One region of the Alteribacillus bidgolensis genome, then DNA from elsewhere that is predicted to be linked to it. Evidence: riboswitches for the same ligand, from Rfam matches in the RefSeq annotation. Region 1 holds a riboswitch; the other holds the start of a gene.
What was found. Region 1 has a riboswitch for glycine ahead of gcvT (glycine cleavage system aminomethyltransferase GcvT). Riboswitches for the same ligand answer to the same signal wherever they lie in the genome.
Positions count from the first base shown of each region.

Region 2: another riboswitch for glycine. It lies ahead of glyA (serine hydroxymethyltransferase); the one in region 1 lies ahead of gcvT (glycine cleavage system aminomethyltransferase GcvT).

Region 1 covers NZ_KZ614149.1:459,419-463,535, reverse strand. Annotated here, with positions in the region: gene gcvPA (aminomethyl-transferring glycine dehydrogenase subunit GcvPA) at 1-1,107, opposite strand, end outside; gene gcvT (glycine cleavage system aminomethyltransferase GcvT) at 1,127-2,227, opposite strand; glycine riboswitch at 2,399-2,491, opposite strand; gene CEF16_RS02475 (DEAD/DEAH box helicase) at 2,647-4,117, shown strand, end outside.
Region 2 covers NZ_KZ614149.1:2,652,451-2,656,567, reverse strand. Annotated here, with positions in the region: gene CEF16_RS13285 (penicillin-binding transpeptidase domain-containing protein) at 1-312, shown strand, start outside; gene CEF16_RS13280 (DJ-1/PfpI family protein) at 705-1,298, opposite strand; gene CEF16_RS13275 (hypothetical protein) at 1,423-1,617, opposite strand; gene CEF16_RS13270 (hypothetical protein) at 1,999-2,202, shown strand; glycine riboswitch at 2,209-2,310, shown strand; gene glyA (serine hydroxymethyltransferase) at 2,460-3,710, shown strand; gene CEF16_RS13260 (serine dehydratase beta chain) at 3,795-4,117, shown strand, end outside.

The DNA of each region.
Region 1 (4,117 bases):
TTCTTTAAGATAATTAGTATTTTTTATGTTTTGTACCGCCATTTGTCTGAGTCCTTTTTTTCCAAGAGCACTCATCGCAACGGATGCAGCCAAAGCATTTAGAGCCTGATTGGAACATATATTCGAAGTTGCTTTATCACGACGGATGTGCTGCTCTCTAGCTTGAATTGTCAACACAAAACCCCGTCGTCCATCTTCATCTACTGTTTGTCCAACTAATCGGCCAGGCACTTTTCTCATTAATTTCTTAGAAGCTGCAAAATAGCCGCAATGAGGTCCTCCCATTTGCGAAGGGATCCCAAAAGGCTGCGCATCCCCTATGACGATGTCGGCGCCAAACTCTCCAGGCGGAGTCAGAACACCAAGCGCCAAAGGATTGCTTGATACAATAAATAAAGATTTATAATCATGTGCCGCTTTTTCCATTTCTTTTAAATTTTCTAAAGAACCATAAAAATTCGGATATTGAACAATAACTCCTGCTGTACTGTCATCTATTGCATCTTTTACCGCCTCAACGTCTGTCTGTCCTTTAAGAAGGGGAATTTGTTGAACAGTCAAATCGGGACCGCTAGCGTACGTTTTCAAAACCTCTAATGCTTCTGGATGAACCCCTTCTGAAACGATAATTTTTGTTTTTTTCATCTTGCTGTAACTTGCCGCCACTAATGCCGCTTCTGCTAAAGCAGTCGCCCCGTCATACATTGAGGAGTTAGCAATTTCCATCCCAGTTAATTCGCAGATCATTGTTTGAAATTCGAAAATGGCCTGAAGTTCTCCCTGAGAAATTTCAGGTTGATAAGGTGTATAAGCTGTATAAAATTCAGATCTCCGTATAACATGATCGACAACAGATGGGATGTAGTGATCATAAACTCCAGCTCCTAAAAACGAGGGGTACACTTTTATATTATCGTTTTCACTGCTTAGCTGCTGAAATTCTTTTATAAGTGCCGGTTCCGATAAAGGAGAAGCAAGGTTCATTTCTCCAGTAAATCGAATTTTTTCGGGTATTTCTGAAAAAAGCTCACCTGTACTTTTAACTCCAATATAATCTAACATTTCTTGTTTATCTTCTTCTGTCATTGGCAAATATCGAAAACTCAATGTTCCAGCCTCCTTTTTGTTAAGCCTTTTTATAAAAAGGTGTTGAAATAACGACAGCTTTTAATGTTTTTTTGCGTATCTTTATATAAAGTTCTGTATCCAGTTTGGTATACGGTGTTTGTATAAGAACAAGTCCTATATTTTTTCCGAGTGTCGGTGATTGCGTTCCCGATGTTACACGGCCAATGATATCCCCTTTTTCATTTAGCACTTCATAACCGGTTCTAGGTATGCCTTTTTCCAGCATTTCAACCCCTGCCATTTTCCGTTTAACCCCGGATTCTTTCTCTTTTTTTAATGCTTCTTTACCTACAAAATCACTATCTTTTTGCAGTTTAACAGCAAACCCAAGACCTGCCTCTAACGGGCTGATCGTTTCATCTATTTCTTGACCGTAAAGAGGAAGACGAGCTTCAAAGCGAAGCGTATCCCGGGCCCCAAGTCCGCATGGCGCTATTCCTTCTGACTCTCCTGCTTTTAGAATGGCTTTCCATAGAGAAGGTGCTTTTTCGGCACTGCAATAGATTTCAAAACCATCTTCTCCGGTGTATCCTGTTCTAGACACTAAGGCATTTACGCCGTTTAGATCAACGTTTTTACGAAACCGAAAAAAACCGATGTTTGACAAATCTTCATTCGCAAGTTTCTGCACTATTTGTTCAGCTTTAGGCCCTTGAACCGCAAGTTGTGCATAATAAGATGACATATCTTTTATCAATTCTTCATCTCTAGCATGCTTTTTTAACCAATCGATATCTTTTTTTGTATTGGCGGCATTTAACACGAGCAAATAATGATCAACATCGAGCTGATATATTAATAGATCATCTAAAGTGCCTCCATTTTCATAACAAAGGAGAGTATAAAGAGCTTTACCCGGTTCTAGTTTGGCCATGTCATTTGTAATAATAGACTGCAAAAAATCGTAAGCGTCTCTTCCTTTTACTTCAGCTTCTCCCATATGACTGACATCAAATAGACCTGCTTTTTCTCTGACTGCCCGATGTTCTTCTTTAATGCTTGTGAACTGAACAGGCAGCTCCCATCCTCCAAAATCAACTGTTTTAGCACCTATTTCTTTGTACAATGGAAATAATGATGTACGCTTTAATTCCGTCATTTTTCAACCGCCCTTCTTTAGATAAATTCAAATTTCTTAGAAAATTTTTTTAAATACAAAAAAACAGAGGAATCCCTTTAAAAAGATTCCTCTGTCCTACAACCAGAAAGTTTCTTCTCCATCGCGGAGAATGTCTTCGTGGGTGGCTCTAAAGAGCTCTCTCCAGAGATGCGTCAGACAAAAGTCTTTTTGCCTGAGAGATTCACTGCACAAACAGTTTGCTCCTTCGGCGCCGTTTAAAACGATCTCTCCCTTTGTCGTCATCCGCTTTGTTATGTTTATTGATTATGTATGAATAGAAGTTTTCCAATATATGAATAAAAATATTTTTAATTGCACCATACTAATCTTACTGCGTTTTTTATTCTATCATGAGGGTTCGTGGTTGACAATCTTTTTTTCATAAAGGAGCGAACATTATGGAGCCTGAAATTAAGTTTCTTTCGGATTGGGAACTTTCAAAGGAGAAAAACTATGAAAATCGATTTATATCCACATGGGAACAGTTTTCTTTAGGTTATGAATCCGAACAATGGACCTCAACCCCCTCATTTGATGGATTGTTATGCCAAAACCATCTTTCCAGCCTTGAGCTATTTTCACACCAAGAAAAAACAGCAAAACGAGTCATAGAAGAAATGGACGGCAAAGCCATATTAGCTGACGAAGTTGGACTAGGAAAAACGATTGAAGCAGGTTTAATTTTGAAAGAATATATGGTCCGTGGTTTAGTAAAAAAAGTATTAATATTAGCTCCAGCTTCCCTTACTGGCCAGTGGGCAAAAGAGATGAATGAAAAATTCTATATTCCGGCGGTTACGCAAAGAAAAACGTATGTATGGGAAGAAGCTGATATCGTCGTAGCATCGATTGATACGGCAAAACGACCTCCTCATAGAGATATTGTACTGCAGCAAGAATACGATATGATTATTTTTGATGAAGCACATAAATTAAAAAATCCAAAAACAAAAAACTATGAATTTGCTCGATTGCTTCAAAAGAAGTTTTGTCTAATGCTTACCGCAACTCCTGTTCAAAATAATCCTGGGGAGCTGTATCATTTAATAAATTTATTAAAGCCCGGTTTATTAGGAAACATGCAAGAATTTAAAACACTGTTTAAAGAAAGAGGACAAGAAGCTGTAAAACATATCGTTCAAAAAGTAATGGTAAGAAACCGCCGGGACCAAACCGGCCTTAAATGGACAAAACGAAATGTATATTCGACTTACATTGATTTCAGTGAAGAAGAGAGAACGTTTTATGACACTCTCTTTCAATTAAAAAAGAGTCCTGAAAACATGATACACGGTTTTACCGCAACCACGCTTTTAAGAGAAGCATGCAGCAGCAGAGAAGCTGCATATATGACGTTAAAAAATTTATATGAACAAAAAGAGATTTCTAATACTTTATTTGAACAACTAATGACTTCCCTGCAATCTATTTCATCCAATAGCAAAGCAGAAAAGGCTCTAGATATTATTCAACGAACAAATGAAAAAGTAGTGCTCTTCACAGAATATCGAGCCACGCAGCTGTATTTACAATGGTTTTTTCGCCAGCATGGAATATTGTCTGTCCCTTTTCGCGGCGGCTTCAAAAGAACGAAAAAAGAATGGATGCAGCAGCTTTTCAGAGATCGTGCTAAAGTAATGATTGCTACAGAAGCTGCGGGAGAAGGGATCAACCTTCAATTCAGCAGCACAATCATAAACTACGATCTTCCTTGGAACCCAATGCGGTTAGAACAAAGAATAGGCCGATTGCACCGGCTCGGACAAACAAAAGATGTAGAGGTCTACAATTTTGCCGTTAAACAAACGGTCGAAGAACACATTCTTTCCTTGCTTTATGAAAAAATTAAACTGTTTGAAAACGTTATTG
Region 2 (4,117 bases), 2.2 Mb from region 1:
GAAGTATGGCAGGAACAAGTCGTTCCCGCAGAAGATACAGAGATTATTACACAAGGCTTGCGTGGTATCGTTGAAAATGAAAGAGGTTCAGCGTATGAACCCGTTATGAATGAACTAACGATTGCCGGGAAAACAGGAACGGCAGAACTAAAAACGACCCAAGGAGAAGAGGGCGGAACGGAAAATGGCTGGTTTGCGGCCTATGATTATGAAAATGAAGATATGCTGATCACTATGATGATTGAAAATGTACAGGGACGCGGCGGAAGTGAATATACAGTAGAAAAAGTGAAGAACTTGTTTGGTGATTAAAGTCTTGTTTCGAGGCACAATCGTTTGAGGGAAGGCTGAAAGTTAAAAAAGGCAGGGTATTATCCGTGTGGACACGAATACTATACCCTGCCTCATGTATTGGTGTACCATTTAATGAAATATGGGGTGCTGTTCAAGAGGAATTGGAACTCGTTTAGACGAATGTTTTATGAACTAAACATGGCTTGTACACTTAAAAAGCGGGAGAAAAAATATTAACGGGTTCACTTGTTGGGTGCAAACTGGTGAATCACATGGGAAAACACATGTTCAATCACAGAAATATCCAATGGAATTCACAGTATGATTCACACAAAAAGAGCTTGGATAAGAAAAAATCCAAACTCTTTTTTATTCTTCAACAAACGCACCCATTAGTTGAAGAGTATTACTTATAACTTGATATCATATTCCATTCTCTTTGCTATTTCTTTAGAAACTGATTTTCCATAAATCCGAGAAATTAGATGGAAGGACATGTTAATACCTGCTGAAATACCACCAGATGTAATAATTGACCCTTCATCAATAAATTTAACATCACGAAGCACTGATACTAAAGGAAAATCATTTTCTAATCTATCAATGTCCATCCAATGTGTGGTAGCCCTTTTTCCATTTAAAAGCCCTGATTTAGCAAGGAGAAATGCACCTGTACAAACAGAAGTCATAAATTCTGTCTTTGATTGTTGTTTCTCTATCCATTGAATTACTTTAGGGTTATTGATTTCAATTTCTTCAGCACCATATCCCCCTGGAATAATAATAATATCTAATTTAGGATGGTTATTAAAACTATAGTCTGGAGTAACCTTTAGACCATTTCTGGCTGAAATCATTTCTCCATCTTCTGAGATTGTTTCAACTATAAACGGCTTAATATCCGAATCAGGTAAAGTTGCCAAAGAAAAAACCTCAAATGGTCCAGCAAAATCTAATACTTCCACTTCATTAAATATTAAAATACCAACAGTACGTTGAGACATTCCAATCCCTCCCCTGAGTTATAAATGGATTACCTTTATTGAACAATCCTGCCAAATAGCATAAAAACGAATACTCTTTTTCAGCATTCGCCACCCAATAGTTTAACAATGACAATTTTTTTATTTACTTTGGAAAATTCGATTCCTTTGATGCTTTTTTATATCTTCTTAGAATTACAAACGTTCCTGGAAGATTTAATAGTAAGGCTATAAGAGCTAAATACCACCAAATATCCATAGGTCTAAACAAATTAAGTATAAGAATAAAATTTACACTGATATTCATTATCAAATAAGGATAAAGTTGTTTTTTATTCATTGAAATTACCCCTATTCAACTTTTAAAATTTTACCATAAAAACCCAAAACCCTTATTAAACATTACTGCTCCGTTAGTTGAAGAATAATCTCTTATCAGTTCTTATGTCCTTCTACTATTCATTTTATCATTTATATCCAAACCCCTTCATTAAGCACGACCAATCACACACAAAATCGCAAAAAAAATCACAGTCAGGAAATAATTTTTTCTCCCCCTTGCGAATTTGGGTGTGATTCAAGGTGTGAATGTATGAACGAGATATAGGAATCCTTTATATAACAATAAAAAAACGCATGAGAATTTCGTTGTGAAATCTCATGCGATTTGGTCTGTGAATGACTTGTTTGCACGTCTGAAGTGAACCCGTTAGAGTCTTCTTTGACGAAAGTACAACAAAGCACAACTGTAACCAATGCAGGCTGCGAAATAAGCCAAGCTGCTGATCATTCTATATTTGAAAACGTTATATTATATCCCTTTAAAAGAGCTCATATCAGCAATGTGATTTCTAATACTCAAAAAGTTTTTGCAATTTTAAATATTGACAATGGTGAATTTTTAGATTATTATAAATTCAAATAAAGGCGAATGATCATTGTGGGAGAGCGCAAAGCTTAGCCACCGAAGGAGCAAGTTCCAAAAACAAACCCTTGGAACCAATCTCTCAGGTATATGTACCACAATGAGACGCATCTCTGGAGAGCGCATTAATTAATGCCACCAAAGGGGCTGCCTTACTAAAGGCTAAACTCTCAGGTAAAAGGACAGAGAAGGGTGAACATACCACCTTTCTCTGTCCTTTTTTATGTCCAAAATTATTTCGAAGGAGGACTCTTTATATGAGTGTAAAAGTGAATGATCCGAAGATTTATGAAGCGATCGAACAAGAAAAGTCACGCCAGCATAATACGTTGGAATTGATTGCATCAGAAAATTTTGTGAGTCCAGATGTGTTAGAAGTAATGGGAAGTGAACTGACAAATAAATATGCAGAAGGCTATCCTGGCAAGCGTTATTATGGAGGATGTAAATATGTGGATATAGTCGAGGATCTTGCTATGGAACGTTTAAAATCGTTGTTTGGTACGAAGTACGCTAATGTTCAATCGCATTCAGGTGCACAAGCAAATTTAGCAGTATTTTACGCTTTACTTAAACCTGGGGATAAAGTAATGGGTATGGATCTGTCTCACGGAGGTCATTTAACACATGGGAGTCCAGTTAGTATATCAGGAAAATGGTTTGATGTTGTGTCATATGGAGTACGAGAAGATAATCAAACGATTGATTATGAAGAATTGGAAGCCATAGCAATGAAAGAAAAGCCCAAATTAATCATCGCTGGAACAAGCGCTTACCCTAGAATAATCAATTTCGCCAACTTTAGAGCGATCGCAGACAAAGTGGGAGCGATTTTAATGGTCGATATGGCACACATTGCCGGCCTGATAGCTGGAGGTGTCCATCCTTCGCCGCTTCCATATGCAGATGTGGTAACCAGTACTACGCACAAAACATTACGAGGTCCGCGTGGGGGATTTATTTTGTCGAACGATGAAGAAATGATAAAAAAAGTCAATAAAGCTGTTTTTCCAGGAATCCAAGGCGGCCCTTTAATGCACGTTATTGCTGCTAAGGCAGTAAGTTTTCTTGAAGCATTAGCCCCAGATTTTACTATCTATGCAAAACAAGTAATGAGCAATGCATATACCTTGGGAGAGGCACTTAAACAACATGGAGCTTCCTTAGTATCAAATGGAACGGATAACCACCTTGTCCTTTTAAATGTCGAATCGTGGGGACTAACAGGAAAAGAAGCAGAACAATATTTGGAGCAAGCTGGAATAACGGTTAATAAAAACACCATTCCATTTGATTCGCAAAGCCCTTTTGTTACTAGCGGCATTCGAATGGGAACAGCTGCCTTAACAACCAGGGGGATGAAAAATGACGAAATGAAGGATATAGCAAAAGTTATAGCTTCCATCTTAAAAAACAAAGGGAGTGCATCAGCTCTTAATAAGGCTAAAGAGACAACAAAGTCGATATGCCAACGTTATCCAGTATTCCAACCTTCGATAAAAGTATAAGAATGTCGCAGATATACTCCTGCTCCCTATACAGGATGAAGTCACTAAAGATTATTGCATTAATTAGGCGGAGGAGGTAACACCATGGAATTTAAAAGTTGTTTTGACATTATCGGCCCTATCATGGTCGGTCCCTCAAGCTCTCATACAGCAGGTGTTGTTTCTATTGGAAATTTTATTTATGAACTTTTAGGCGGCCCTCCTGAATATGCTTCCATCACACTTTATGAATCGTTCTCTGAAACTCATTTGGGCCATGGTACAGATAAAGCTTTAGTAGGTGGAATGTTAGGAATGCGTACAAACGATTCAAATATTAAATCCGCAGTGGAAATTGCTAATAAGCGAGGGTTTATCTTTGACATCCATCTACAGGATTACTGTCCTTATTTTTCTCATCCGAATAC